DNA from 3 places in the Streptomyces sp. NPDC050535 genome. Region 3 is predicted to be linked to each of the others. Evidence: riboswitches for the same ligand, from Rfam matches in the RefSeq annotation. Region 3 holds a riboswitch; each other region holds the start of a gene.
What was found. A riboswitch is a leader RNA that binds a small molecule or an ion and turns the genes downstream of it on or off. The one in region 3 is predicted to bind S-adenosylmethionine.

Region 1 (9,929 bases), on a different contig from region 3:
CCACCGGCTTCCACGGCCTGCACGTGACGGGAGGTCTGATCGCCTTCCTGTTCGTCCTCGGCCGCACCTACGCGGCCAGGAAGTTCACCCATGAGCAGGCAACCGCAGCCATCGTCGTGTCCTACTACTGGCACTTCGTCGATGTCGTCTGGATCGGCCTTTTTGCCACGATCTACCTGATCAAGTAATCGGGCCCACCGCCCGAAACATCCAGAAGCACCGACTCAGAAGATCCTGACACCGGGGTAATCCGTGAAAAAGCTCTCCGCACGACGACGCCATCCGCTGGCGGCGGTCGTCGTCCTACTCCTCGCGCTGGCGGCCACCGGGGGGCTCTACGCCGCGTTCGCACCCGCGAGCCAGGCGCAGGCCGACGAAACCGCCCAGTCCCTTGCCATCGACGAGGGCAAGAAGCTCTACGCCGTGGGCTGCGCAAGCTGCCACGGAACCGGCGGTCAGGGCAGCTCCGACGGTCCGAGCCTGGTGGGCGTGGGCGCAGCCGCCGTCGACTTCCAGGTCGGCACCGGCCGTATGCCGGCCCAGCAGCCGGGCGCGCAGATCCCGAAGAAGAAGAACATCTACTCCCAGGCCGAGATCGACCAGCTCGCGGCGTACATCGCCTCGCTGGGCGCCGGTCCCTCCGTGCCGACCAAGAACCAGGTCAGCCCCGAGGGCGCGGACATCGCCAAGGGTGGCGAACTCTTCCGTACCAACTGCGCGCAGTGCCACAACTTCACCGGCAAGGGCGGTGCGCTGTCCGAGGGCAAGTTCGCGCCGGACCTGGAAGGTGTTTCCCCGAAGCACATCTACGAGGCCATGCAGACCGGCCCGCAGAACATGCCGTCCTTCCCCGACACGATCATGTCGGAGCAGAACAAGAAGGACGTCATCGCGTACCTCCACGCGGTCAACGGCGACGACACCGTGGAGCCGGGCGGCCTCAGCCTGGGCGGCCTCGGGCCGGTCAGCGAGGGCCTGTTCGCCTGGATCTTCGGACTCGGCGCCCTGATCGGTGTCGCCGTCTGGGTCGCCGCTCGGACCGCAAAGGCCAAGAACTGATGAGTAGCCAAGACACTCCAGAAGAGAACCTGCCCGCAGAGCGGGCCACCGACGACCATGGACACGGTGCCGTGTCGGTGGCGAACGAGCAGGACCCGTTCGCCGACCCGGGGCTGCCGCCCCACGAGCACCGCGTCCAGGACATCGACGAGCAGGCCGCCAAGCGCTCCGAGCGCGTGGTCGCCTTCCTGTTCACGCTGTCGATGGCCGCCACGGTCGGTTTCATCGCCTCGTATGTGGCGATCCCGGCCGACCGGGCCGTCTACATCTTCCCGATCGGGCACACCAGCGCGCTGAACTTCGCGCTGGGTGTCACGCTCGGCATCGCGCTGTTCTCCATCGGCGCGGGCGCGGTCCACTGGGCCCGCACCCTGATGTCCGACGTGGAGATCGCCGACGAGCGTCACGCGATCGAGGCGCCGCCCGAGGTCAAGGCCAAGGTCATGGCCGACTTCAAGCAGGGCGCCAAGGAGTCCGCGCTCGGCCGGCGCAAGCTGATCCGCAACACGATGTTCGGCGCGCTGGCCCTGGTCCCGCTCTCCGGTGTCGTGCTGCTGCGCGACCTCGGTCCGCTGCCGGGCACGAGCCTTCGCCACACGATGTGGCGCAAGGGTCTGCAACTCGTCAACATGAACACGAACGAGCCGCTGCGTCCCTCGGACGTCGTCGTCGGCTCGCTCACCTTCGCCAAGCCCGAGGGCCTGGAGGAGCACGACGAGGACTTCCAGGTCCAGATCGCCAAGGCCGCCCTGATGATCGTCCGCATCCAGCCGGACAACATCAAGGACAAGCGGGAACTCGAGTGGTCGCACGAGGGCATCGTGGCCTACTCGAAGATCTGCACCCACGTCGGCTGTCCGATCTCCCTGTACGAGCAGCAGACGCACCACGTCCTCTGCCCGTGCCACCAGTCCACCTTCGACCTCGCCGACGGGGCCCGAGTGATCTTCGGCCCGGCGGGTCACGCCCTGCCTCAGCTGCGCATCGGTGTGAACGCTGAGGGCTACCTCGAGGCGCTCGGCGACTTCGACGAGCCCGTCGGTCCTGCTTTCTGGGAGCGCGGATGAGTACTGCTGCTGCGAACACCTCCGACCCGGTCGACGCGAACTCGCGGAAGAAGGCACCCGCGGGCGAGCGGGTCGCCGACTGGGCCGACGGCCGGCTGGGCATCTACGGCCTGGCCAAGACCAACATGCGCAAGATCTTCCCGGACCACTGGTCCTTCATGCTGGGCGAGGTCTGCCTCTACAGCTTCATCATCATCATCCTCACGGGTGTGTACCTGACGCTGTTCTTCCACCCGTCGATGAACGAGGTGGAATACCACGGCAGCTACATCCCGCTGCAGGGCCAGCTGATGTCCGAGGCCTTCAACTCGACCATGCACATCTCCTTCGATGTGCGCGGTGGCCTGCTGATCCGGCAGATCCACCACTGGGCCGCGCTGATCTTCCTCGCGGGCATGTTCGTGCACATGATGCGCGTGTTCTTCACGGGTGCGTTCCGCAAGCCCCGCGAGGTCAACTGGCTCTTCGGTTTCCTGCTGTTCGTCCTGGGCATGTTCACCGGCTTCACCGGCTACTCGCTCCCTGACGACCTGCTCTCCGGAACCGGTGTCCGCTTCATGGAGGGCGCGATCCTGTCCGTGCCGATCGTGGGCACGTACCTCTCGTTCTTCCTCTTCGGCGGCGAGTTCCCGGGCGGCGACTTCGTGGCCCGCTTCTACTCGATCCACATCCTGCTGCTGCCGGGCATCATGCTCGGCCTGGTGGTCGGCCACCTGATCCTGGTCTTCTACCACAAGCACACGCAGTTCGCGGGCCCCGGAAAGACGAACAAGAACGTCGTCGGAATGCCGCTCCTTCCGGTCTACACCGCGAAGGCCGGCGGCTTCTTCTTCCTGGTCTTCGGTGTCATCACGATCATCGCGGGCATCGCCTCGATCAACCCGATCTGGACGATGGGCCCCTACCGGCCTGACCAGGTGTCCACCGGCGCCCAGCCCGACTGGTACATGGGCTTCTCCGAGGGCCTGATCCGTGTCATGCCGGGCTGGGAGATCAACCTGTGGGGTCACACGCTCGTCCTGGGTGTGTTCGTCCCGCTGATCATCTTCCCGCTGGTCCTGGTCGCGATCGCGGTCTACCCGTTCATCGAGTCCTGGGTCACCGGCGACAAGCGCGAGCACCACATCCTGGACCGCCCGCGCAACGTCCCGACCCGTACGGCCTTCGGTGTCGCGTGGATCACCTGGTACATGGTCCTGCTCATCGGTGGTGGAAACGACCTCTGGGCCACGCACTTCCACCTGTCGATCAACACGATCACCTGGTTCGTACGGATCGCGTTCTTCGTGGCGCCGGTTCTCGCGTTCATCGCCACCAAGCGGATCTGCCTCGGCCTTCAGCGCCGGGACCGGGACAAGGTGCTGCACGGCCGCGAGTCGGGCATCATCAAGCGCCTGCCGCACGGTGAGTTCATCGAGATCCACGAGCCGCTCAGCCAGGAGTCGCTGCACACGCTCACCGCGCACGAGCAGTACAAGCCGGCCGAGATCGGTCCGCCGGTCGACGAGAACGGTGTCGAGCGCAAGGTGAAGGGTGCGCAGAAGCTGCGCGCCAAGCTCAGCAAGGGCTACTACGGGGAGGACAACCAGATCCCCAAGCCCACCGTCGAGGAGTACAAGGAGATCACGAGCGGCCACGGCCACCACTGATCACCCGCACGATCCTCGCTGATCGCCACGGCTCGAGCCCCGTCCATTGCATGGACGGGGCTCTTTGCCGTCTCCCGGGCTGGATAGGGTGGACTCACCCCTACGTGCCCGGGGTGAGTCCACCCGCGCACCTCTCTGAGAACCCAGGAGCGACCATGAGCGCTGTGAACCCCGCTGGAGGCGACACCGCGGCGGACCGTTCCTGGCCCAGGTTGCTGAACGGCCTGCTCGACGGCCGTGACCTGAGTGCGGACGACACCGCCTGGGCGATGAACCTGATGATGCGCGGTGAGGCGACCGACGCGCAGATCGCCGGGTTCGCGGTGGCGCTGCGGGCCAAGGGAGAGACCGTCGAGGAGATCACCGGGCTCGTACGGATGATGTACGAGCACGCCAACGTGATCGAGGTGCCCGGGCGGACCGTCGACATCGTCGGTACGGGCGGCGACGGGGCCAAGACCGTCAACATCTCCACCATGTCGGCGATCGTCATCGCCGGGACGGGCGCGAAGGTCGTCAAGCACGGCAATCGGGCGGCTTCCTCCGCCTCCGGCGCGTCCGACGTCCTCCAGAAGCTCGGGGTCAATCTGGAGCTGACGACGAAACGGGTGGCCGAGGTGGCCGAGGAGGCCGGGATCACCTTCTGCTTCGCGGTGAAGTTCCACCCGGCGCTGCGTCATGTGGGCGCCGCGCGCGGGCAGTTGGGCATCCGGACGGTCTTCAACGCGCTCGGTCCGTTGACGAATCCCGCCCGGGTCAAAGCGCAGGCGGTCGGGGTCGCCGACCCCCGCATGGCGCCGATCGTCGCGGGCGTCTTCGCCGAGCGGGGCAACTCCTCGCTGGTCTTCCGCGGCGACGACGGCCTCGACGAGCTGACGATCACCTCCACCTCCCGGGTGTGGGTCGTACGGGACGGAAAGGTCACGGAGGAGTCCTTCGACCCCCGGGACGCCGGTATCGACCTGGCCCCGATCGAGGCGCTGCGGGGCGCGGACTCCGCGTACAACGCGGACGTGGCCCGGCGGCTCCTCGACGGTGAGACGGGGCCCGTACGGGACGCCGTGCTGCTGAACTCGGCGGCGGCCCTGGTGGCCCTCTCGCCGGGCGAGGGACCGCTCGCCGAGCAGATCCGCGCCGGGATGGCGAAGGCCGCGGAGGCCATCGACTCGGGGGCGGCCAAGCGGTCGCTCGAGCGATGGGTGGCGGCGACCAACGCGTAGCGCGGGGCCGTTGGTGTGAAGAGGAGGGGCCGGGCCGACCAGGTCCGGCCCCGTTCGTGTTCCGGGATCCGGACACGGGTTGCGCCGTCGCGATGACGTCGCGTAGGTTTTTCGGCAGGTCATGAGTGACAGTCATGAGGCCCCGGCCGACTGTCCGGCAACCCTCCGTCCGTGGCGGGGTGCCCCGGGTGAAGACCAGGCCGTAGGCAGCGAGGTCTGCGGCAAGCGCGGACCCCTCGCACTCTTCTGAGTGGTTTACAGCCCAGGGGTCCTGGTGTTCGAGGGAGCCTTCTGTGAGCAAGCGAATGCGATAGGGCGTAGAGCCCCTTTTCCGCGTACCCCTTTCGCCTTTTCCCGCGCTGAGCCCCGCCCTGGTTGCGGACCGGTCTCGCGCGCCGCCCCCGCGTCTCACAGGAGTTCGCCATGTCTGTCTCCACCGTTGCCACCGGCCAGGCCGTTTGTTCCCCTCTGTCCGTTCTGGGAGGGGATGTCGCCGTCCCGCTCGTCACCGGTGGCGAGGTCACCTACGCCGCTCTCGACTATGCCGCCAGCGCCCCGGCCCTCCAGCGGGTCTGGGACGACGTGGCGGCGTACGCCCCGTACTACGGGAGCGTGCACCGTGGCGCCGGGTACCTGTCCCAGCTCTCCACCGACCTCTTCGAGAACTCCCGCGAGACCGTCGCCGAGTTCCTGGACTGCCGGGACGACGACCAGGTCGTGTTCACCCGGTCGACCACCGACTCGCTCAACCTGCTGGCCGCCGCCCTTCCGGCCGACTGCCAGGTCTTCGTCTTCGAGACCGAGCACCACGCCTCGCTGCTGCCCTGGCGGGACGCGCGGGTGACGTACCTGAACGCCCCCCGTACGCCTGACGAGGCCGTCGCGACGCTGGAGCGGGCGCTCGCCGAGCGCGACCCCCGCGGCCCGGCCCTCGTCTGCGTGACGGGCGCCTCGAACGTCACCGGCGAGCTGTGGCCGGTGCGAGAGCTGGCCGCCGCCGCGCACGCGCACGGTGCGCGCATCGTTCTCGACGCCGCGCAGCTCGTCCCGCACCAGCCGGTGTCGGTGCGCGACCTCGACGTCGACTGGGTGGCCTTCTCCGGGCACAAGCTGTACGCCCCCTTCGGCTCCGGTGTCCTCGCGGGCCGCTCCGACTGGCTCCGCACGGCCGAGCCGTACCTGGCCGGCGGGGGAGCGAGCCGTAAGGTCACCCGGCGGGTGGACGGCGGCGTGGACGTGGAGTGGCACGACAGCGCCGCCCGGCACGAGGCCGGCTCGCCGAACGTGATCGGTGTCTACTCCATCGCCTCGGCCTGCAAGGCCCTCACCGACGAGGGCTTCGACAAGCTCGTCGCCCGCGAACGGCACCTGATCCACACGGTTCGCGCGGGTCTCGCCGAGGTCCCGGAGGTCCGGGTCCTCTCCCTCTTCGGCGACGACGCCCCGCGGGTCGGCGTCATCTCCTTCGTCGTCGAGGGCTGGAACAGCTCGCACTTCGCGGCCGCGCTCTCCGCCGAGTACGGCATCGGGGTGCGCGACGGCCTGTTCTGCGCCCACCCGCTGGTGCGCACCCTGCTCGGCAGCGACCCGGAGACCCAGGGGGAGTGCGGCGCCCCCGAGGCCGCGCCCGGCGAGAAGTCCCTCAACGCCATCCGGGTCAGCTTCGGCGCGGGTACGCCGGACGAGCACGTCGAGCGGTTCGTGGGCGCGGTGAAGGAGCTCGTCCGGGACGGTGCGCAGTGGAACTACCGTACGGAGGGCGGGCGTTGCGTCCCCGCCGTGTGACGGCCCGACCGCACGGCCGTGACCGGGGCGTGGCCCGCCCGTGACCGGGCGCGGCCGTCAGCCGTCCAGGCCGATCGCGAACGCCGCCTCCAGGTCGTGCTGGGAGTAGGTGCGGAAGGCGACGTGCGTGTCCGTGCCCTCGACGCCCGGGATCTTGCTGATGCTGCCGGGGATGACGTCCGCCAGGTCGTCGTGGGCCTTCACCCGGACCATCGCGATCAGGTCGTAGGTGCCGGTGACCGAGAAGACCTCGCTGACGCTTTCCAGGGCGGCGATCGACTCCGCGATCTCGGGGATCCGGTCCACGCTGGTCTTGATGAGAACGATCGCGGTGATCACGGCTGGTTTTCTCCCTCGGGGGCCGCTGCTGGGGCTTTCACTCTAGTCGTCCGGCCGAAACGCACCCACGCGTAGGCGAAGCCGAGGGAGAAGCCCACCAGGTGGGCCAGATAGGCGACCCCGGGACCCGCGGCGACCCGGCTCGCCGCCAGCCACTGGAGAGTCACCCAGAAGGGCAGTACCACCCAGGCCGGGAAGCGCAGCGGCAGGAAGAAGAGGAACGGGAAGAGACTGGTCACCCGGGCCTTGGGGAACAGGTACAGGAACGCCCCGAGCACCGCGGAGATCGCCCCGGAGGCGCCGACCAGGGCCTGCCCGGACTCCGCGTTCGCGACCGCGTAGCCCAGCAGGGCGAGACAGCCGCAGCCCAGATAGAAGAGGGCGAACTCCACATGGCCCATCCGTTCCTCGGTCATCGTCCCGAAGACGTAGAAGAACAGCATGTTGCCGAGCAGGTGGAGCCAGCCGCCGTGCACGAACTGTGCCGTGGCGGGGGTGAGCGCCGCGCGCGGGTCCCCGGTGAGGAGCTCGGAGGGCACCACGCCCCAGCGCCGGAAATAGGCCCGCTGGGCGGCCAGCAGCTCGTCCCCGGTGCCGTACGCCGGATTGAGGCCGGACGCCGGGCCGATGACGAAGATCAGACAGGTCACGACGATCAGTCCGTACGTCACCGGTGCCGACCGACTCCGCACGGCTCTGCCGACCGTCGTACTCCAGTTGCCGATCATGGTGCAGAGCATGGCGTAATCGGACGGATGCACACAGACCGCCTCGCCGTAGTGGACGGCCGAGCGTCGAGTACCCGCCAGGCCTTAGGGTTACGAGCCATACGCGCCGGGTCGACCGGCGAGGTACGGACACCCGAAGGAAAGCGACGCCACATGACGGTTCCCCTCCCGACCGCCGAGACCCGGTGGCGCTGCACGCTCTGCGGCAACCTCACGCGTTTCGACGTCACCCGTTCGTCGAAGGTCGTCGAGTACGTGCACCTCGACCTGGCCGGGGAGCCCAAGGTCGAGGAGCGCGAGGTGGTCAGTGAGACCATCGAGTCGGTGCGCTGTCGCTGGTGCAACGCGTTGGATCAGGTGGAACTCGTGGACAGGCCGGGTGCCGGCTCCTGAGGGAGCGGGCCCGCACGGATATTGGGGTGACGGATGGTGGAGACCAGCGGGGAGCCGGACGACGGCACCGCCGAGGTGCTCGACCGCCCGCTGCCCGACGGTGTGCGCCGACGCGTGGTGCAGATCGTCTCAGACGGGTTCGGCGGCCTCACCATCGGTGAACTGCCCACGCAGTTGCGGCAGTTCGCGCGCTTCGCACCCAACAGGCGGGCCAAGTTCGCCGGCAACGCGATGGCGGCGGCGCTGGAGACGGACCCCATCTTCAGGCAGCGCATCGCCGAGAAACTGAGAGAGGCGCAGCCGGAACTGACCGGCGCTCTCGACTCGGGCGCGCCGCCCCCGGCCGCGGATCCGCTGGATGTGGCGGCCGCGGCCTATGTGCTGCGGCCCACCGGCTGGGTGAAACTCGTGGCCGCGGCGGGCGAGGAGGCCCTGCGGGCGGACGCCGAGCGTGCCGACGAGGAGAGCCGCGCCGAGCTGGAGCGGCTGCGGCAGGAGCTCGTGGAGGCCCGCGGCCAGACGAAGGCGGAGACCGAACGGCTGCGCACGGAGCTGGAGTCGGCCAAGAAGGAAGCCGAATCGCTTCACCGCAAACTGCGCGGGGCCTTCAGCGACGTCAAACGCGGCGAGGCGGCCGTGCGCAAGCTCCAGGCCGAGATGGACACCGCGCGGGCGGAGGGGCAGACCCAGGTGTCCGCCGCCGAGAGCGAGACCCGGCGCCTGAAGGCACGGCTCGGGGAGGCCGAGGCCGCCCTGGAGACGACGCGGAGAGCGGCGCGCGAGGGTCGCAGCGTCGAGGACATGCGCGTACGACTGCTGCTCGACACCGTGCTGGAAGCCACCCAGGGCCTGCGGCGTGAGCTCGCGCTGCCACCCGTGTCCGTGCGGCCGGCCGAGACGGTCGACGCCGTCGAACCGGGACGGATGACCCCGAAGGACATCGCGGCGCGCGCCCTGTCCGAGAACGACCCCGCGATCCTCGACCAGTTGCTCGCGCTGCCGCAGGCCCATCTGGTGGTCGACGGCTACAACGTCACCAAGACCGGCTATCCGCAGATGCCGTTGGAGAAGCAGCGGCTCAGGCTGCTCGGGCAGCTCTCGCAGCTCGCCGCGCAGACCGGGGCCGAGGTGACGTGTGTCTTCGACGGGGCCGAGCTGGCCGCGCCGGTGCTGCTCGCGCCGCCGCGCGGGGTGCGGGTGCTGTTCTCCAAGGCCGGTGTCACCGCGGACGAGTTGATCCGCAGGCTGGTGCGCGCCGAGCCGCCGGGACGGCCGGTCATCGTGGTCTCCACCGACCGTGAGGTGGCCGACGGGATCGCCAAGGCGGGTGCGCGGCCGGTGGCTTCGGTGGTGCTCCTCAAGCGCTTCTCGCACGGATAGCCGACTGGGCCGTACGTCCCATAGGTAGCCTACGCACCATGCGTAACGTCTGGGCCTGATGCCTGAATTGATCGGATCTTCACGCAACGTAGCGTCAAGTGCGCGTTACTGCTGGTGAGTTGTCGGCAAAGAAACGTTCGGTGACCGAGATTTTTCCTATCAGGATTTGAACTGATCACAAGAAGGTCACTAGGGTCAGGCCTCGAACCTCTGCTCGGGTGATCACTCATTGGGAGTGACGGTGGAGGGGGCCCCGCCCGTCGGAGTGATCGGCAGGCGGCTGGAGGAAGAAGGAGCTCGCCTTCGTGG
Region 2 (9,929 bases), on a different contig from region 3:
CGGTGACCTCGCCGAGTGGGCCGGTGACCGAGCTCAGGAGCCGTGTCCTAAACTCCGCCCATGACGATCACGACCGCCGACCTCGCCAAGGACCTGGCGCCTCAGCGTGTGCTGCGCGCGTCGATCAACCTGGGCAATCCGGTGCTGGCCCAGGGCACACCGACCGCGCCGACCGGCGTGACCGTCGACATCGCGCGTGAGGTCGGCGCTCGGCTGGACGTGCCGGTGGAGTTCGTCTGCTTCGACGCGGCACGCAAGTCGTTCGAGGCGATGACGACGGGCCGGGCCGACCTGTGCTTCCTTGCGATCGAGCCCGTACGGGCGGCCGAGGTCGCCTTCACCGAGCCGTACGTCGTGATCGACGGCGTGTACGCCGTGCCCCGCGACTCGGACCTCGCCACGGTCGCCGACGTCGACCGTGCGGGCGTACGCGTCGGTGTGCAGAGCGGGTCCGCCTACGACCTCTTCCTCTCCCGCACGCTTGAGCACGCGAGCCTGGTCCGGAGTGAGGAGGGGTTCGACGCCCTCCTCGCCCAGGGCATCGAGGTCGTGGCCGGAATCCGCCAGCCGCTGACCGAGTACGTCGCGGCGCATGCCGAACTCCGGCTGGTCGAGGGCCGGTTCATGCAGATCCGGCAGGCCGTGGGGACGACGCCCAGCCGACGGCCCGAGACCGTCCAGTTCCTGCGTGACCTCGTCGAGGAGCTGAAGGCCGACGGGTTCATCGCCGAGGCCCTGCGTCGCGCGCACCAGTCGGACACCCTGGTCGCCCCGCCCCGGTAATGGGCTCTTCTCAGTTGCCGCCGAAACCGTTGCGCGGAAGTGCCATGCCCCGGTGCTCATTGCACCCCGGGGACGGGGTGTCGGCCGGAGCCGGTTGAGTCCGGTGGGCGTGGAGAGCGGCGCTGACCAGGGTCAGCAGGAGGTCGATGTCCGAGTCGACTTCGAGACGCATCGTCACCCAGTCCGAACCGGGCACCACACGGACCGCGGTCTCGTCCCTCAAATAGGTCTCGAGACGCCGGATGGCTGGGACTGTGAGGTGAAGGTCGACGTCTTGTTCCGTATGGAGGTGGACGATCTCGCTTTGCTCCGAGCGCAGCGCCCGCCCCGTACCGCAGTTCGGCGGGGCCTCGGCCAGGTCCGGCCAACTCGCCAGTCGCGTCAGGGCGCGCAGGGCCAACGTCATGGCTACATCATGACCCGCTCACCGGCTGGCCACCAGGATGTGGGAAGGGCGTAACCGGTGGTTATTGACCGAATGTCCGTGTACCGCTTCGGAATTCGAGCGAGCGGGGTGCTGTTCGGGAAGCGGTATGTCTCGCGTTACCTGTGACGCGACTCTGGGTGGCCCGGATGCCGCATGTCATGCTTTCTCCGCCGTCGACGCACCACCGCGCATCCCCGCGCACCATCCGAACCAGCAAGCGAGACGGTTCACCTCGCTGCGCCCGCGGATTCTCAACCGGTCGCCCGAGTTCCGCGACTATTGAACCGGCAGGTTCGCGTGGGGGCCGTTCGGCGGATCGGCTCCTCGTCCGCGTCCGTCAGGCCGTCGGCTCCGTGAGGGACTGCTCCGCCCAGATGATCTTCCCTTCGGCGGTGTAGCGGGTGCCCCAGCGCTGGGTGAACTGGGAGATCAGGAACAGACCGCGGCCCCCCTCGTCGGTCGTCTTGGGGTGGCGCAGGTGCGGGGCTGTCGCGCCGCCGTCGAAGACCTCGCAGATCAGCGCCTGGTCGGTGATCAGCCGCAGCCGGATCGGGCCGGAGGCGTGCCGGATGGCGTTGGTGACGAGTTCGCTCACGACCAGCTCGGTGGTGAAGGCCAGCTCGTCCAGACCCCAGGTGTGGAGCTGCTGGGAGGTCGACTTGCGGGCCTCGGCGACGACGGCCGGGTCGATGGGCAGGTCCCAGGTCGCGACCTGCCCGGCCCCCAGCCGACGGGTCCGGGCCATCAGCAGCGCCACATCGTCGTACGGACGCGTCGGTACGAGCTCGTCCACGATCCGGCGGCACAGCCCGTCCAGCTCCTGGCCGTGCGCCTCGAGCGCGTGGCGCAGCCGCTCCCTGCCGGCCTCCGGGTCGCGTCCGGTACGGGGTGTCGCGATGAGACCGTCGGTGTGCAGCGCGAGCACACTCCCTTCCGCGAGGTCCAGATCGACGGACTCGAAGGGCAGGCCGCCCACGCCCAGCGCGGGACCGCAGGGGAGGTCGGCGAACGTGACGGTGCCGTCGGGAGTGACGATCGCGGGTGCGGGGTGGCCCGCGCTCGCCATGGCGCAGTGCCCGTTCACCGGGTCGTACACCGCGTACAGACAGCTCGCGCCGACCGCCTGCATGCCACTCGTACGGTCGTCGGCGCCGGTGCCCTCCTCCCGGGCTGAACGGCTGACCACGTCATCGAGGTGGGCCAGCACCTCCTCGGGCGGCAGGTCCAGATCGGCGAGGGTCTGCACGGCCGACCGCAGCCGTCCCATGGCCGCCGCGCCGTCGATACCGTGGCCGGCCACCTCACCCACCACCAGGGCCACCCGCGCCCCGGACAGCGGAATCACGTCGTACCAGTCGCCGGCGAGACCGGTCAGCTCGTCCGCGGGCCGGTAGCAGGCGGCGACCTCCACCGCTTCCTGGTCGGGAAAGCGGTGGGGGAGAAGGTTGCGCTGGAGGATCAGGGCCGCGTCGCGCTCGCGGGTGTAGCGGCGGGCGTTGTCGACACACAGGGCGGCCCGGCCGACGAACTCCTCGGCCAGGCTCAGATCGTCCTCGTCGAAGGGATCCTGGCGGCTGCGCCGGAAGAACGTGGTGATGCCCAGGGTGACGCCGCGGGCCTGGACGGGCACGATCATCACGCTGTGCAGCCCGAGCTCGAGGAAGGAGGCGGCCCGGCCGCCGGGGGTTCCTGTGGTCCACTCCCTGGTCAGGGGGTCCAGCCGCTCCTCGCGCCAGGACTCGGCGTCGGTCAGACACCTGATCGGGGGAGAGCCCGCCCCGTAGGTCACCACATCGCCGATCCCGAAGGCGGTCTCCGGGGTACCGCCCTGTTCCGACCGTTGCCCGGCGCGCCGCAGCCGTACCGTCTCCGCGTCGCTCCGTGGACCTGGCGCGGGCTCGCCTCCCCTGAGCACGGACTCCAGCAGGTCCACGGCCACGAAGTCGGCCAGCCCGGGCACGGCGACATCGGCCAGCTCCTGCGCGGTCTGCATGACGTCCAGGCTGCGGCCGATGTGCTCGCCGGCCCGGTCGAGCAGGGCGAGCCGCCGACGGGCGCGGTAGGACTCGCCGATGTCGACGACCGTGTAGTACACGCCGATCGGGTGGCCCTGGTCGTCCTCCAGGCGGATGAACGACATGGCGTGGGACGTCTCGCGGTGGGGCGCGGAGCGCAGGCGGCCCACGTGCTCGTACGCGACCACCGGCTCGCCGCTCTCCAGCACCTGACGCATCTGTGCCTCGATCAGCTCGGTGTCGAGGCCCGGCTGCACATCGGCGAGTCTCCGTCCCAGGCGTTGGGTGGACCGGCCGCCGCCGAACTGCTCCAGCGCGGCGTTCGACCACACGTACCGCAGATCCGTGTCCAGGATCGCCATGCCCACCGGGGAACGCGAGGTGATCCGCTCCAGCACCGAGCGGCTCATGTCCCAGCCCGGCCCGTCGGCCAGCTCGGCGAGCAGCACCACCCAGCGTGCCGGGCCGCCGTCCGCCCGCAGGGGGACGACCCGCACCATCAGCTTCAGGGGGTGCCCGTCCCGGTGCAGCGCGGTGAGCAGGCCGGCCCAGCCGCCGTCACCACGGCACCGCTCGGCCAGCTCCGGGACCCGTGCCGCGTCCTCGGCGATCAGCAGGTCGGCGGCGGGCCGTCCGAGCACCTCTCCCGGGGTGTACCCCAGCAGCCGTTCGGCGTCCGCGGTCCAGCTGGTCACCGCCCTACGGGCATCGAGCAGTAGTGGCACGGCGTCAGCCATGTCGAAGCGCTGCCGGGCCGCTGCGTCCCGTTCCTTGCTCGCACCCACCGCGACCCTCTCCGCTCTCCGAAGGTGGTCCTACCCCCTCGCACCCATTCTTCACGTTGTATGACTGTCGCGCGGGCTTTAGTGAGACGCACGGTGGGTCGGGCGTGACTTTCGTAGGGCTTTCGGCGAATTCACGGACTCTCCATTGGTGACTCTCCGTGTTCGTTCGCCGCATGTCCGCCGCTTGTCGTCCGGCGGGGCTACAGGCGCCCCCGGCGGAGCTTCAGGCGAGGTAAGGCCATCGGCTGAACTCCCGTGCCGCTGCCTCCGTATCTCTCCACGGGAATGGCGGGAGACCGCGCGCACGGAAGGAGAGCAGTGTGTCGACACCGCCCGAACGCGAGCAACCTGCGCGCCGCCCGGCGCTGGAACCCACGTATGTCCAGCGCCGCCGCCGAACCGAGGCCCTCGCTGAACTGCTGAGGGAGTTCCGCGAGGATCAGCAGAGCGCGGACTCGCACGAAAGCTATGAGTCGATCAGATTGACGCCGACGCGGGAGACCGAGACGGAGGAGTTGCCGCCCGTCCTGGCCGGCGAGGACTACACCGCCGGCGGGGCGCCGAAGGCCGTGGCACCACCGGCGCGTGCCCCACGCAAGGAGCGCGCGCACTCCACGGGACGACGCCAGGCCACGGTCGTCGTCGCGGTGGCGGCGGCCGCGCTGGCCGGATTCGCCCTGGCGCTGCTGCTCCCGGGCGACGACGACGGCGACGGCGACGACGGACCGCCGTCCGCCGCCGTCCCGTCCGCCACGGCACCCGTCGCCCAGGCCCCCTCCCGCGCCGCCGACCCGGACGGCGAAGGAACCCTCCGGGAGGGCGACAGCGGCCCCGACGTGACGGACCTCCAGCAACGGCTCCTCGACATCCCGGACGTCTACGAGAGCGGTGGCACGAGCGGCACCTACGACCCGACACTCACCGCCGCGGTGGCCCGCTTCCAGCTCTGGTACGGGATCCGGGGCGACGAGACGGGCGTCTACGGCAACGACACCCGGGCTGCCCTGGAATCCCGCACGTGAGGGTTTCCGGCCCTCGGCCGGTCACAGGTTCCGGTGGAACGCCGGGTGGGCGTCGAGGCGTCGTACGTAGTCCTGGAGGAGCGCGTACGCGGACAGGTCCTCGGTCGCCTCGAGCTGGACGAGGGCGACCCAGAGGTCCACATCCGCGGCGGTCAGTTCCTTGCCCAACACGTAGGGACCGGAGGCGAGTTGGCGGTTCAGTAGATCAAGTGCCGCAGACCGCCGCGCCGGTGGCGTGGTCGGTGTCACCTCGCGGTCGAGGAGGTCACGCAGGGCGTCCGTGTCCGCGGCCGGTTCCGACGGGCGGAGCGGGGAGTGGCAGGATCCGGCGCGCTCGGTGAGGAGGTCACCGAGGTCGCGCAGAATGTCGGGCGTGTGGTTGCTGACGACGCGTCCGCTCCACCGGTCGCACAGCGCGGGCGCGGTCAGCGGACCGTCGTAGTGGTGCCAGGTGGCCTCGTACACCCTGCGCAGTGCGGCGAACGCGGCAGGGGTGTCGCCGGGGAGCGCCAGCAGCGTGGTGGCGACCGAGTCCCTGAGACCCAGCAGGCCGAGAGTGATCGAGACACGCAGCGAGAGGGGACAGCGCGTCGACAGATACAGCTCGTAGCGGTGCGGCGCCGGATAGAAGCCACCGGCGAGACCGACTCCGATGCGGCTGCGGAAGCGGTGCGGGCGTGCGGACGGCGCGGCGGTGATCCGGGGGTGGGGGATCGCGTCAAGTGAGCCGGGAACGCACGAAGTCGGGGTACAGGAGGTACCGGTGTTTGAGGCGTGCGAGATTGTCTCGGACATGACTCTCCATGGGGCGAGGAGGCCACGGCCACCTTGTGGGCACCGCGGCGGAACGGAGTGACTGCGCTACGTACCGGTCCGGATCACTCGGATCAGTAGGCGCTGGAGACACGCAACAGATCGATGTGCAGGCGCCTCGTCAAACCGCTCTTGGTCATTCCCACCGGTTCCACACTCGGGGCTCGCGAGACGCGAGACCACGCTTGTCCCGCCGCACCGGCGGAACCCGGTCGTCACCCGGGGCACCCCGTCGCGGTGGAAGGGTTGCCTGCCAGCAAGCCGGGGCCGATGACCTCACGGACAGGGAGAACCTGCCCGAAGGGCGCTGACAATCGTGACCGTCCCCGACAGTGTCGGCGCGCTCCGTGAGGCCGTCAAGAAGGCCTCCGCCGCAGTCTCATCAGGTGGTCACCCGGTCTGTCTCCGGCCGGACATGTGAGGTGGAACGGGCCGGACACCGATGCGGAACAGGCCGGACACGCGATGCGGAACAGGCCTGTCTCCGGCCGGAGATGTCACGCGGAACAGATCGTGCGGCCCGGTGGTTGTCGCTGTCGAGGACACGCGGCGATGTGAGAACGGGCATGATCTCCGGGCATTGCGCACCGCTGTGGCCTCCCGTAACGTCCACAGCAGGTTATGAGCGTCAGCGTCAAGCCCTGGCTTGCTGACCGGCAACCCTCCTCCGCGGCGGGGTGCTCCAGGTGACGACCAGGTGGCACCCGACCGGGTTCCGCAAGCGCGATGCCGACGCGGCCCCAGGGCCCGCCGAGCCGGAAGGGCGGAGGTGACCGACGTGCAGGCCGTGCTTCTCCTCCGTGTCATGGTTCTCGCCCCGCGCCGTCGCGTGCACCTGTACACCCGGCCGCACATCGACCTCCAGCGCGTGGCCGGCGCGCTCTGTCGTCCCTGACCCGTCACCCAGCCGCCGCACCTCCGCACCGGGGCCCGGCGATCTCGTACGGTCGATCAGGAAGGCACCTTTTCCGTGTCCTCGTCACCTTTGTTGCCCTCGTCCCCCTCTCCTTCATCCGCCGAACTGCACCTGGCCGTCGCCCTCGACGGCGCGGGCTGGCATCCGGCCGCCTGGCGCGAGCCCGTGGCCCGTCCCGACGACCTGTTCACCGCCTCGTACTGGACCGACCTGATCACCGAGGCCGAGCGCGGTCTGCTCGACTTCGTGACCATCGAGGACGGACTCGGCCCCCAGTCCGCACGCCTCAGCGAGCCGGACGCACGCACCGACCAGGTACGCGGCCGGCTCGACGCCGTTCTCATCGCCGCCCGCGTAGCGCCGTTGACCAGCCACATCGGGCTGGTGCCGACCGTGGTCACCACCCACACGGAGCCCTTCCACACCTCCAAGGCCATCGCCACCCTCGACTACGTGAGCACCGGCCGGGCGGGGCTGCGCGTACAGGCGTCGGCACGGCAGAACGAGGCCGCGCACTTCGGACGCCGTTCGTTCCCGAAACTCCACGTCGAGGACCTGGAGACCCCCGCGCTACGGGAGTTGATCGTCGACCTCTTCGACGAAACCGCCGACTACGTCGAGGCGGTACGCCGGCTGTGGGACAGCTGGGAGGACGACGCGGAGATCCGGGACGTCACCACCGGCCGCTTCGTCGACCGCGACAAACTGCACTACATCGACTTCGAGGGCAAGCACTTCAGCGTCAAGGGCCCCTCGATCACGCCCCGTCCGCCACAGGGGCAACCCCTGGTCACCGCACTGGCCCACGAGTCCGGGACAGGCGCGCCGTTCCGGCTCCTCGGCCGCAGCGCCGACATCGGATACGTGACTCCGCACGACGCCGGGCAGGCACGCGCCGTCATCACCGCCGTCCGCGCCGAACAGGCGGCTGCCGGACGCGCCGAGGAGCCGTTGCACCTCTTCGGGGACCTGGTGGTGTTCCTCGACAACGACCCCGCCGCCGCGGCAGCCCGCCGGGAGCGCCTCGACACCCTCGCCGGCTACCCGTACACGAGCGACGCGCGGGTGTTCACCGGCACTCCCGTACAACTGGCCGATCTGCTGCAGGAGTTGCAGCAGACCGGGCTGACCGGCTTCCGGCTGCGCCCCGCCGTCGCCGGCCACGACCTGCCGGCGATCACCCGGGGCCTGGTCCCCGAACTCCAACGCCGCGACGCCTTCCGGCACTCCTACGAGGCCGACACCCTGCGCGGGCTGCTCGGACTCGCCCGCCCCGCCAACCGCTACGCCGCCCACGTCTGAGCCGGAGGGACCCCACTCATGAGCAGGTCGACCGACAAGCCGCTCAAGCAGATCCACCTCGCGGCGCACTTCCCGGGCGTCAACAACACCACCGTGTGGAGCGACCCCGAAGCCGGCAGCCACATCGAGTTCAGCTCTTTCGCACACTTCGCGCGGACCGCCGAACGCGCCAAGTTCGACTTCCTGTTCCTCGCCGAAGGCCTCCGCCTGCGCGAACAGGGCGGCAAGATATACGACTTGGACGTGGTCGGACGCCCCGACACCTTCACCGTCCTCACCGCGCTCGCCGCCGTCACCGAGCACCTGGGCCTGACCGGCACCATCAACTCCACGTTCAACGAGCCCTACGAGGTGGCCCGTCAGTTCGCGAGCCTCGACCACCTCTCCGGCGGGCGCGCCGCCTGGAACGTCGTCACCTCCTGGGACGCCTTCACCGGGGAGAACTTCCGCCGCGGCGGCTTCCTGCCGCAGGAGGAGCGGTACTCCAGGGCCAAGGAGTTCCTGGCCACCGCCAACGAACTGTTCGACTCCTGGCACGGTGACGAGATCATCGCCGACCGGGGGAGCGGCACCTTCCTGCGGAACGCGCGGGCCGGAGCCTTCGTGCACAAGGGCCAGCACTTCGACATCGAGGGACAGTTCAACGTGCCGCGAAGCCCGCAGGGCCGCCCGGTCGTCTTCCAGGCCGGAGACTCCGACGAAGGACGCGAGTTCGCCGCCGCCGGCGCGGACGCGATCTTCAGCCGGTACAGCACCCTCAAGGAGGGGCAGGCGTTCTACACGGACGTCAAGGGCCGACTGGCCCGGCACGGCCGCACCCACGACCAGCTGCTGATCCTGCCCGCCGCCACCTTCGTCCTCGGAGACACGGACTCCGAGGCGGAGGAGATCTCCCGCGAGGTGCGCCGCCAGCAGGTCAGCGGCGCCACCGCCATCAAGCACCTCGAGTTCGTCTGGAACCGCGACCTGTCCGCGTACGACCCGGAGGGGCCGCTCCCCGACATCGACCCGGACCTCGGCGAACACACCATCGCCCGGGGCCGCGCCCAAGTGCGCATGTACCGCGACCCGTTGGCCACGGCCACGGAGTGGCGGGAGCTCGCCACCGCCAACAAGTGGTCGATCCGCGACCTGGTCATCGAGACCGGAAACCGGCAGGCGTTCGTCGGCTCCCCGGCGACCGTCGCCGAGACCATCGACGACTTCGTCCAGGCGGACGCGAGCGACGGCTTCATCCTCGTCCCGCACATCACTCCGGGCGGCCTCGACGCCTTCGCCGACACCGTCGTACCGCTGCTCCAGGAACGCGGCGTCTTCCGCACCGAGTACGAGGGCACCACCCTGCGCGACCACCTCGGCCTGGCCCACCGCGACACCGACGCGCCGGCCGAGCGAGCCGCCTCGTGAAGTTCCTCGCGATCACCCTGATCGTGCACGCGCCGGACCCGGTGACCGGCGTACGGAAACCGACCAACGCGCGTTTTCGCGAGGTCATCGACAACGCGCTGCTGGCCGAGGAGCTGGGCTTCGACGGCTTCGGCGTGGGGGAGCGCCACGAACGCCCGTTCATCTCCTCCTCGCCACCCGTCGTCCTCAGCCACATCGCCGCCCTCACCTCGCGCATCCGTCTCTTCACGGCGGTCACCACGCTCAGCCTCCTTGACCCGGTGCGCGCGTACGAGGACTACGCGACCCTGGACCATCTGTCCGGCGGCCGACTGGAGTTGATCATCGGCAAGGGCAACGGAGCCGCCCAGCGGGAGCTGTTCCAGGTCACGCCCGAGGACCAGTGGGAGCGCAACGCCGAGAGCTACGAGGTGTTCCGGCAGATCTGGCGGCAGGACAAGGTGACCGCCGCGACCCGCT
Region 3 (9,929 bases):
CGCTGGTGCCGCAGATCCGTGAGCAGCAGCCGCAGTGACTCGCTCGCGTTGACGCCGGCCTGGTTGGGGGCGTCGGTGCGTTCTATGTGGGTGTCCGAGAGATGGAGGATCCGCATACCCCGAAGCTAGCGGCAGTCGTGTCCGGCAACCAGGGCGCGCCCCCGGTCCTCCCTTCCGGAAGGAGCCGGGGGCGCCGCCCCGCGGACGTCAGCTCAGCGAGCCCATGGCCGCTGGGTCGAACGGCGCCAGTTCACCGTGCCGCCCGTCGAGGACCTTCGCCGCCCACTCGGGGTCCTGGAGCAGCGCGCGGCCGACCGCGACGAGGTCGAACTCCTCGCGCTCCAGGCGGTCCAGGAGGTTGTCGAGGCTCGCGGCCTGGGCGCCCTCGCCCGCGAAGCCGCTGATGAAGTCGCCGTCGAGGCCGACCGAGCCGACGGTGATGGCGGGCTTGCCCGTCATCTTCTTCGTCCAGCCCGCCAGGTTGAGGTCCGAGCCCTCGAACTCCGGGAGCCAGTAGCGGCGCGTCGACGCGTGGAAGGCGTCCACTCCGGCCTCGGCGAGCGGGATCAGCAGGGCGCCGAGCTCCTCGGGCGTCTCCGCGAGGCGGGCGTCGTACGCCTCCTGCTTCCACTGCGAGTAACGGAAGAGGACGGGGAAGGAGGGGGAGACCGCGGCGCGGACCGCGGCGACGATCTCGGTCGCGAACTTCGTACGGGCGACGAGGTCACCGCCGTACGCGTCGGTACGCCGGTTGGTGCCCTCCCACAGGAACTGGTCGATCAGGTAGCCGTGCGCCCCGTGCAGTTCGACGCCGTCGAAGCCGATGCGCTCGGCGGCGGCAGCGGCCTCGGCGAACGCCGCGATGACGTCGTCCAGGTCGGTCTGGGTCATCTCCTTGCCCTCACCGGCGGTGCCGTTGATCCGCAGGCCGGACGGGCCGACCGCGGGGGCGTCCGCGAAGGGCGGCTCGCCCGCGCTGCGGACCATGCCGATGTGCCAGAGCTGCGGCACGATCTTCCCGCCCGCCGCGTGCACGGCCTCCGCCACCTTCGCCCAGCCCGCGAGCTGCTCCTCGCCGTGGAAGCGCGGGATGCGGTCGCTCTGTCCGGCCGACTCGTGGCCGATGTAGGTGCCCTCGGTGACGATGAGGCCCACGCCCGCGGCGGCGCGGCGGGCGTAGTACGACACGACGTCCTCGCCGGGGATGCCGCCCGGGGAGAACTGGCGGGTCATCGGTGCCATGACGATCCGGTTCGGGACGGTCAGGCCGTTGAGGGCGAGGGGGCGGGACAGGATCTGGGCCGCGCGGGAGGGGGCGAGTGTCACGTGAGTGCTCCTGGGGGAGAGAGGTGATGCCGGTCCGCGAGATGCTCATGCATAGGTACATGTGATGAATATGTGCACGTGCATTGATTCGCTCAAGAGCCTCAACCGGCCCGTCCGTCACCGCATTCCGGCCCCGGCACACCCCTCACGTGATCCAGGTCACTCTGTCGGGCGGGTCCCGGAAACGCCCGAGGGCGGCACCCCTTGGGAGAAGGGGTGCCGCCCTCGGTACGAAGGACGGTGATCAACCGGAGGCCGAAGCCCCGAGGCCGATCAGAAGTCCATGTCACCGCCCGGCATGCCGCCCGGAGCGCCGCCGGCAGCGGCCTTCTCCGGCTTGTCGGCGATGACGGCCTCGGTGGTGAGGAACAGCGCGGCGATGGACGCGGCGTTCTGCAGGGCAGAGCGCGTGACCTTCGCCGGGTCGATGATGCCCTCGGCGATCATGTCGACGTACTCACCGGTCGCGGCGTTCAGGCCGTGGCCGACGGGCAGGTTGCGCACCTTCTCGACGATGACGCCACCCTCGAGACCGCCGTTGATGGCGATCTGCTTGAGCGGGGCCTCCAGCGCGAGCCGCACGGCGTTGGCGCCGGTCGCCTCGTCACCCGTGAGCTCCAGCTTCTCGAAGACCGAGGAAGCCTGGATGAGAGCCACGCCACCACCGGCGACGATGCCCTCCTCGACGGCCGCCTTCGCATTGCGAACGGCGTCCTCGATGCGGTGCTTGCGCTCCTTGAGCTCGACCTCGGTGGCGGCACCGGCCTTGATGACGGCCACGCCGCCCGCGAGCTTCGCCAGGCGCTCCTGGAGCTTCTCGCGGTCGTAGTCCGAGTCGGAGTTCTCGATCTCGGCGCGGATCTGGTTGACCCGGCCGGCGACCTGGTCGGCAGAGCCGGAGCCGTCGACGATCGTCGTCTCGTCCTTGGTGATGACGACCTTGCGGGCACGGCCCAGCAGGTCGACACCCGCGTTCTCCAGCTTGAGGCCGACCTCCTCGGAGATGACCTCGCCGCCCGTGAGGATGGCGATGTCGCCGAGCATGGCCTTGCGGCGGTCACCGAAGCCCGGAGCCTTGACGGCGACGGACTTGAAGGTGCCACGGATCTTGTTGACGACCAGCGTCGACAGAGCCTCGCCCTCGACGTCCTCGGCGATGATCAGCAGCGGCTTGCCCGACTGCATGACCTTCTCCAGGAGCGGGAGCAGGTCCTTGACGTTGGCGATCTTCGAGTTGGCGATCAGGATGTAGGGGTCGTCGAGGACGGCCTCCATACGCTCCATGTCGGTGGCGAAGTACGCCGAGATGTAGCCCTTGTCGAAGCGCATACCCTCGGTGAGCTCCAGCTCCAGACCGAAGGTCTGGGACTCCTCGACGGTGATGACGCCTTCCTTGCCGACCTTGTCCATAGCCTCGGCGATGAGCTCGCCGATCTGGGTGTCGGCGGCGGAGATGGAGGCCGTGGAAGCGATCTGCTCCTTGGTCTCGACATCCTTGGCCTGCTCGAGCAGGGCACCGGAGACGGCCTCGACGGCCTTCTCGATACCACGCTTGAGGGCCATCGGGTTGGCACCCGCGGCTACGTTGCGAAGGCCCTCGCGGACCAGCGCCTGCGCCAGAACGGTCGCGGTGGTCGTACCGTCGCCGGCGACGTCGTCCGTCTTCTTGGCGACTTCCTTGACCAGCTCAGCGCCGATCTTCTCGTAAGGGTCCTCGAGCTCGATCTCCTTGGCGATGGAAACACCATCGTTGGTGATCGTGGGGGCGCCCCACTTCTTCTCGAGGACGACGTTGCGACCCTTGGGACCAAGGGTGACCTTGACGGCGTCGGCGAGCTGGTTCATCCCGCGCTCGAGACCGCGCCGCGCCTCCTCGTTGAACGCGATGATCTTGGCCATGTGAAGTGGTCCTCCCGGACTGGGGTGGATTGCTCCGGACCGCGCCCGCGCCCGCGACGGACGGCCTGCGTGCCTCGTGGTTCCTTGCCCCACTTGGCCTGCGGGCCTCACTGACCCGGTCCTCGTTGTCACTCTCACCTGCAGAGTGCTAACGCCAATGATTAGCACTCGCCCCTACCGAGTGCAAGCGGCTCCGAAAGATCCGCAGGTGGGGCGGGGGGCGCGACCGGCGCGAAGACAGCCGGAGGGACGCGAAGGCAGCCGACGGGGCACGCGGACAGCCGCAGGGCCGGACATGCAGCCAGGGGGACAGACAGACCGAAGGGCTCGCGCCCCCTGCCGGGGACACGAGCCCTTCGTCACGTCGAACAGAACAATCAGTCGGCGCGTGCTTCAGCTGGTCGCCAGCCGGACCATGTCCGCCTGCGGCCCTTTCTGGCCCTGCGAGATCTCGAACTCGACCCGCTGGCCCTCTTCAAGGGTGCGGTAGCCGTCCATTTGAATCGCGCTGTAGTGGACGAATACATCCGCACCACCGTCGACCGCGATGAAGCCGTACCCCTTCTCCGCGTTGAACCATTTGACGGTGCCCTGAGCCATGCCTAACTCCCCTATTACTGGCCCTTGCACAGGACCGCACTTCGCGGGCCCGGGTCAGACCTCACCCCCCAAGGATTGGGGGTGTGCGCCGGAACGCGTCGACCGCGGCTGAATGTATCCGTCCAACTGCCCTCTGCAACAGGTCAATCGGACGAGAATTCTGAGCACGACCGATCGGGAATATCCGGAGAATTCACAAAGATTCCGGGCAAGTCGGGCCCCACAAATGCCATAAACGGCTCAAAAATGCGGGGTACATTGGCTGCTTCTTGTCGGGCATCGGGCAGGTACTCATATGCGCCCGGCATGAAACCGACTCGAAAGCGAAGCAGCTTCCCCAACTGTACCGCGCTCAACCATACAGAATTGCCCCCTCCGCTTCTCTCGCGGAGGGGGCAATTCGATGAACTCTCGGTGATTACCATTACCCAAGGTAACTGCAATCACCGTGCGTGACGGCGAATGACGGTCAGCCGCGGGCCGCCGGCCGGCCGTCGTCGGCGTCGGCGTCGGTCAGCCGCCGGCGACGGCCGGAATGATCGAGACGCCCGCGCCGTCCGGCGTCGCCGTCTCCAGACCCTGCTCGAAGCGGACGTCGTCGTCGTTCACGTACACGTTGACGAAGCGGCGCAGCTTGCCCTGGTCGTCCAGGACGCGCGCGGCGATACCGGTGTGGTTCTGCTCCAGGTCGGCGATCACCTCGCCGAGGGTGCCGCCCTCGGCGGCCACCTCGGCCTTGCCGCCGGTGTAGGTGCGCAGGATGGTGGGGATGCGGACGTTGACGCTCATTCGGTGTGACCTCCGGTCGGGTGCTCAGGTGCGGCGGAACAGCGCCCCAGGGGCGCGGGGCCGGGTCGGCGGGGGGCGACCGGCCCCCGTCGGCCCGCGGCCCTGATACGGCATTCCAGCGGAGCGCCCCCGCTCATGACGCGAGGCCGGCCTCGCGGAAGGAGTCGAGGTTCGGGCGGATGGTCGCGGTGAGCCCGGTGTCCGAGGCCACCGCGTCCAGGGTCTTGAGGCCGTCGCCGGTGTTGAGGACGACGGTGGTGAGGGTCGGGTCGAGCAGACCGTTCCCGATCAGCTTCTTCGCCACACCCACCGTCACGCCACCCGCGGTCTCGGCGAAGATGCCCTCCGTCTGCGCGAGGAGCTTGATCGCCTCGACGATCTCCTCGTCGTTGACGTCCTCCACGGCACCGCCGGTACGCCGCGCGATGTCGAGCACGTAGGGCCCGTCGGCCGGGTTGCCGATGGCCAGCGACTTGGCGATGGTGTTCGGCTTCTGCGGCCGTACGACGTCGTGGCCGGCCTTGTAGGCCACGGACACCGGCGAACAGCCCTCGGCCTGGGCACCGAAGATCTTGTACGGCCTGTCCTCCACGAGCCCGAGCCTGATCAGCTCCTGGAGACCCTTGTCGATCTTCGTGAGCTGGGAGCCGGAGGCGATCGGGACCACGAGCTGGTCGGGCAGCCGCCAGCCGAGCTGCTCGCAGATCTCGTACGCGAGGGTCTTCGAGCCCTCCGCGTAGTAGGGCCGCAGGTTGACGTTGACGAAGCCCCAGCCCTCGCCGGCCGGGTCGCCGATCAGCTCGGAGCAGAAGCGGTTCACGTCGTCGTAGTTGCCCTCGATACCGACGAGCTCCCCGCCGTACACCGCGGCCATGACGATCTTGCCCTGCTCCAGGTCGTGCGGGATGAACACGCAGGAGCGGAAGCCGGCGCGGGCGGCGGCGGCGCCCACCGCGCCGGCGAGGTTGCCGGTGGAGGAGCAGGAGAGGGTGGTGAAGCCGAAGGCGCGGGCGGCCTCGATGGCCTGGGCGACGACGCGGTCCTTGAAGGAGTGCGTCGGGTTGCCCGAGTCGTCCTTGACGAAGAGCCTGCCCGGGGTGACGCCCAGCTCGCGCGCCAGGTTGTCGGCCTTGACGAGCTTGGTCCAGCCGGGGTTGATGTTCGGCTTCTCCGCGACGTCCGCCGGGACCGGCAGGAGCGGCGCGTAACGCCAGATGTTCGCGGGGCCCGCCTCGATGCGCTTGCGGAGGTCCTCGGTCTCGTAGGCGGAGAAGTCGTAGGCGATCTCCAGCGGCCCGAAACACTCCTCGCAGGCGAAGACCGGACCGAGGGGCACGCGGTGCCCGCACTCGCGGCAGGAGAGCGCGGCGGCGGGGCCCAGATCGACGGAGTTCCCGGAATCCGGGGAGGTCACGGTGCTCGTGGTGTTCGCGGTGGTGCTTGCAACTGTCTGCGCAGCCATGGAGGGGAGGCCCTTTCTCCTCATCTTCCTCACGACGCACTTCGCCGTGAGACGGATTTGGCACCTTCCCGAGCCGGGAGCCTCACCACGTCGACGTGACAAGAACCAGCTGGAGGGTTGCCGGGGCTTCAACGGGCCGTATCCCTCTGCCCCTCTGGATGAGCGGTATTCAGTTGTACGCCGGCCGACCCCGACATGCGATGGTCATCAGCGTTGTTCAAGACTGTAACCGAAGGCCTGGATGGTGGAGAGAGCCGTCCGAACCGCGAGATGCCGACAACACCCCCTGCCGGCGCGGCGACGGGCACAAGCATCCCAATGAACGCAAGGGAGAGCCGCACGTGCTGGAAGACGTCGAGCGCTGGCTGAGCACGCGCTCCTGGTCCGTGAGTGACCGCCCGCTCAAGAAGCTCATAGCCGCGAAGCGATCCACCCACTCCACGGTGAGCGTGGTTCTGCCCGCGCTCAACGAGGAGGCGACGGTCGGTGAGATCGTCTCCATCATCCGCCGCGACCTGATGACCCGGAAAGTCCCTCTCGTCGACGAGATCGTCGTCATCGACTCGGGCTCGACGGACCGCACCTCCGAGGTCGCCGCCGCGGCCGGCGCCCGGGTTGTTCACAGGGACGAAATACTCCCCCGCATCCCGGCCGTGCCCGGCAAGGGCGAGGTGCTGTGGCGGTCACTCCTCGTGACGAGCGGCGACATCGTCTGTTTCATCGACGCGGACCTCAAGGAGTTCTCGTCGGACTTCGTCTCCGGGATCGTGGGGCCGCTGCTCACCGATCCGGGCGTGGACCTGGTCAAGGCGATGTACGACCGCCCGCTGAACCTGCCGGGCGAACCCACCTCCGGCAGGACCGCGGCCGGCCAGGGCGGCCGTGTCACCGAACTGATGGCCCGCCCCCTGCTGAACATGCACTGGCCGCAGCTGGCCGGATTCGTCCAGCCGCTCGGCGGCGAGTACGCGGCCCGCCGCTCGCTCCTCGAACAGCTCCCGTTCCCCGTCGGATACGGCGTGGAGCTGGGCATGCTCGTCGACGCCCTGCACCTGGTGGGCCTGGACGCGCTCGCCCAGGTCGACGTCGGTGTCCGCAAGCACCGGCACCAGGACGGCCAGGCGCTGGGCCGGATGTCCGCCGCGATCTACCGCACCGCGCAGCTCCGGCTCGCCCGCGGACACCTCATCCGTCCGGCCCTCACCCAGTTCGAGCGGGGCGAGTCCGGCTTCGAGCCGCGCACCTACTCCGTCGATACGGAAGAACGGCCTCCGATGGCGGAGATCACGGAGTACCAGGCACGCAAAGCGGCGTAATCCGGCGGTCGTATACGCCCTCGCGATACCCCGTCCGTACGTTTGAGCGTTTCCGGGCCGGGCTAGGTTGAGGCGTATGGCTTCCACGTCTTCCACCGCGTCTCCGCAGGGTTCCCACCGCATCCTCGTCGCGTCCAACCGCGGCCCGGTCTCCTACGACGTCCACGAGGACGGCTCGCTGCACCCCAGGCGGGGCGGCGGCGGGCTGGTCTCGGGCCTGTCGGCGATCGGCCCGGACGCGGGCGCCCTGTGGGTGTGCTCGGCGCTCGGCGACGGGGACCGCGAGGCGGTGCGGCGCGGGGTCGGCGAGGACGGCGTACGGATGCTGGACATCGACGCGGAGACGCACACGGACGCCTACAACGGCATCGCGAACTCGGTGCTGTGGTTCATCCACCACATGCTCTACCAGACGCCGCTGGAGCCGGTCTTCGACACGGAGTTCCGGCGTCAGTGGGCGTCGTACGAGGCCTACAACCGGGCCTTCGCGCGGGCGCTGGCCGACGAGGCGGCGCAGGGGGCCGTGGTGGTCGTACAGGACTACCACCTGACCCTGGTCCCCGGCATGCTCCGGGAACTCCGCCCCGACCTGCGGATCGGCCACTTCTCGCACACGCCGTGGGCGCCGGTCGACTACTTCCGCCTCCTCCCCGACGACATCGCCGAGCAGGTGCTGCGCGGCATGCTCGGCGCGGACCGCCTCGGCTTCCTCACCCAGCGCTGGGCGTCCGCGTTCACCGCGTGCGCCGAGGAGATGGCCGGCGGGCTCGGTGACACACGCGTCGGCGTGCACGGGCTCGGCGCGGACGCGGACTTCCTGCGCGAGCGTTCGCACGAGGCGGATGTCGCCGAACGGATGGTCACACTGCGTGAGCAGATCGGCGAGGGCCGGAAGGCGATCGTGCGGGTCGACCGCACCGAGCTGTCGAAGAACATCGTGCGCGGGCTGCACGCCTACCGGCAGCTCCTGGAGGACCAGCCGTCCTGGCGCGAACGGGTCGTGCACGTCGCCTTCGCATACCCCTCCCGGCAGGACCTCGCCGTGTACCGCGACTACACCGCCGAGGTGCAGCGGGTCGCCGACGACATCAACTCCGCCTACGGCACGCCCGGCTGGACCCCGGTCGTCCTGCACGTCAAGGACGACTTCGCCCGCTCCCTCGCCGCCTACCGGCTCGCCGACGTGGCCCTCGTCAACCCCATCCGGGACGGCATGAACCTCGTCGCCAAGGAGGTGCCGGTCGTCTCCGACGAGGGGTGCGCGCTGGTGCTGTCCCGGGAGGCGGGGGCGTACGAGGAGCTGGGCGACGACGCGATCGTGGTGAACCCCTACGACGTGGTCGGCACCGCGCGGGCGCTGCACGAGGCGTTGTCGATGGGCACCGGCGAGCGGGCCGAACGCACGAAACGCCTGGCCGCCGCGGCGACGGCGCTGCCTCCGGCGCAGTGGTTCCTGGAGCAGCTCCGGGAGCTGGAGAAGAGGCCCTAGCGTCCCGGTTCCGCGGCGGAGACCCGGATCCGGCTCACCGGCCGAGCTCCGCCGCCAGAGCCCGCAGCAGCTCTACGACTCCGGCCGGGCCGTCCACCACGAGGTCGGCCCGGGCCGCCAGTTCCGCGACCTCCGAGCTGCCGCTGCACACCAGGAGGCCCGGGATGCCCTCGGAGCGGAGTTCCTCGACGGCGGCGAAGGCGGGGAGGTCGCCGAGGTCGTCGCCCGCGTAGAGGACGGCTTCGGCGGCGGTCTCGCGGACGTGTCCGAGCAGGGCCACGCCCTTGTCCATCCCCGGCGGGCGGATTTCCAGGACCATGCGGCCCGGTTCGACGATCAGGCCGTGCCGGGCGGCCAGGTCGGTCAGGGGCCCGCGCAGCGCCTCGAACGCCCCCTGCGGGTCCGCCGCGCGGCGCGTGTGCACGGCGACCGCCCGGCCTTTCTCCTCGGTCCAGGTGCCCGGCCCCGCGCCGACCGCGTCGAGGATCCCGGGCAGCTCGGCGCGGACCGCCGCGACGCCGGGGTGCGGGGCGGGGGCGCTGACCCTGCCGCTGCGCGCGTCCCAGCGCTCGGCGCCGTAGTGCCCGAGAACGACCAGGTGCTCCAGTCCCGGCACGTCCGCGAAGCCGCCGTGCTCGACGGCCACGGACGCCGGGCGGCCGGTGACGACCGCCACGGAGGCGACCCTCGGGGCGAGGGTCGCGAGTGCGGGGACCGCGTCCGGGTGGGCGCGGGCCTGCTCGGGGTCGGCGACGATCGGGGCGAGGGTGCCGTCGAAGTCGAGGCCGATCACCGTGCGGCCCGGGCGGGCGAGAATCGCCTCGAGACCGGCGCGGCCGGCGGGGGTGACGGGGGTCGGCAGGAGATCCGCGTGGTCAGCCATACGGCGACCCTATCCGCGCGGGGCTCGAGGGCGTTTTTTCGCCCCCTCCGCCCCTGCCCGTTCCCGTCCCTCGAGGGCTCCGCCCCCGAACCCCGCTCCCTCAAACGCCGGAGGGGCTGATTCTCAGCGCTCGCCCCGGCGGGCGTCGCGTACACGCCGCAGCCG

Region 1: linked by a shared signal. The riboswitch ahead of ACIBLC_RS20945 (aminotransferase class V-fold PLP-dependent enzyme) and the one ahead of thrC (threonine synthase) in region 3 are both predicted to bind S-adenosylmethionine.
Region 2: linked by a shared signal. The riboswitch ahead of ACIBLC_RS11455 (putative leader peptide) and the one ahead of thrC (threonine synthase) in region 3 are both predicted to bind S-adenosylmethionine.

Annotation. Positions count from the first base shown of each region.
Region 1 is NZ_JBITHE010000009.1:14,751-24,679, forward strand. Features, by position in the region: gene ACIBLC_RS20920 (heme-copper oxidase subunit III) at 1-188, shown strand, start outside; gene ACIBLC_RS20925 (c-type cytochrome) at 253-1,059, shown strand; gene ACIBLC_RS20930 (Rieske 2Fe-2S domain-containing protein) at 1,059-2,126, shown strand; gene ACIBLC_RS20935 (cytochrome bc complex cytochrome b subunit) at 2,123-3,775, shown strand; gene trpD (anthranilate phosphoribosyltransferase) at 3,931-4,995, shown strand; SAM riboswitch class IV at 5,113-5,229, shown strand; gene ACIBLC_RS20945 (aminotransferase class V-fold PLP-dependent enzyme) at 5,419-6,780, shown strand; gene ACIBLC_RS20950 (Lrp/AsnC family transcriptional regulator) at 6,838-7,119, opposite strand; gene ACIBLC_RS20955 (rhomboid family intramembrane serine protease) at 7,116-7,847, opposite strand; gene ACIBLC_RS20960 (hypothetical protein) at 8,001-8,240, shown strand; gene ACIBLC_RS20965 (NYN domain-containing protein) at 8,274-9,620, shown strand; gene ACIBLC_RS20970 (NlpC/P60 family protein) at 9,926-9,929, shown strand, end outside.
Region 2 is NZ_JBITHE010000004.1:147,146-157,074, reverse strand. Features, by position in the region: gene ACIBLC_RS11480 (transporter substrate-binding domain-containing protein) at 61-783, shown strand; gene ACIBLC_RS11475 (luciferase family protein) at 794-1,189, opposite strand; gene ACIBLC_RS11470 (SpoIIE family protein phosphatase) at 1,548-4,010, opposite strand; gene ACIBLC_RS11465 (peptidoglycan-binding protein) at 4,331-5,032, shown strand; gene ACIBLC_RS11460 (glutathione S-transferase family protein) at 5,054-5,827, opposite strand; gene ACIBLC_RS11455 (putative leader peptide) at 5,920-5,985, opposite strand; SAM riboswitch class IV at 6,022-6,167, opposite strand; SAM riboswitch class IV at 6,463-6,575, shown strand; gene ACIBLC_RS11450 (putative leader peptide) at 6,615-6,740, shown strand; gene ACIBLC_RS11445 (LLM class flavin-dependent oxidoreductase) at 6,816-8,063, shown strand; gene ACIBLC_RS11440 (NtaA/DmoA family FMN-dependent monooxygenase) at 8,082-9,470, shown strand; gene ACIBLC_RS11435 (LLM class flavin-dependent oxidoreductase) at 9,467-9,929, shown strand, end outside.
Region 3 is NZ_JBITHE010000012.1:136,344-146,272, forward strand. Features, by position in the region: gene ACIBLC_RS25770 (metallophosphoesterase family protein) at 1-116, opposite strand, end outside; gene ACIBLC_RS25775 (NADH:flavin oxidoreductase) at 208-1,326, opposite strand; gene groL (chaperonin GroEL) at 1,600-3,225, opposite strand; gene ACIBLC_RS25785 (cold-shock protein) at 3,619-3,825, opposite strand; gene ACIBLC_RS25790 (MoaD/ThiS family protein) at 4,339-4,614, opposite strand; gene thrC (threonine synthase) at 4,748-6,076, opposite strand; SAM riboswitch class I at 6,094-6,241, opposite strand; gene ACIBLC_RS25800 (glucosyl-3-phosphoglycerate synthase) at 6,418-7,392, shown strand; gene ACIBLC_RS25805 (trehalose-6-phosphate synthase) at 7,469-8,881, shown strand; gene otsB (trehalose-phosphatase) at 8,916-9,764, opposite strand; gene ACIBLC_RS25815 (DUF3263 domain-containing protein) at 9,888-9,929, opposite strand, start outside.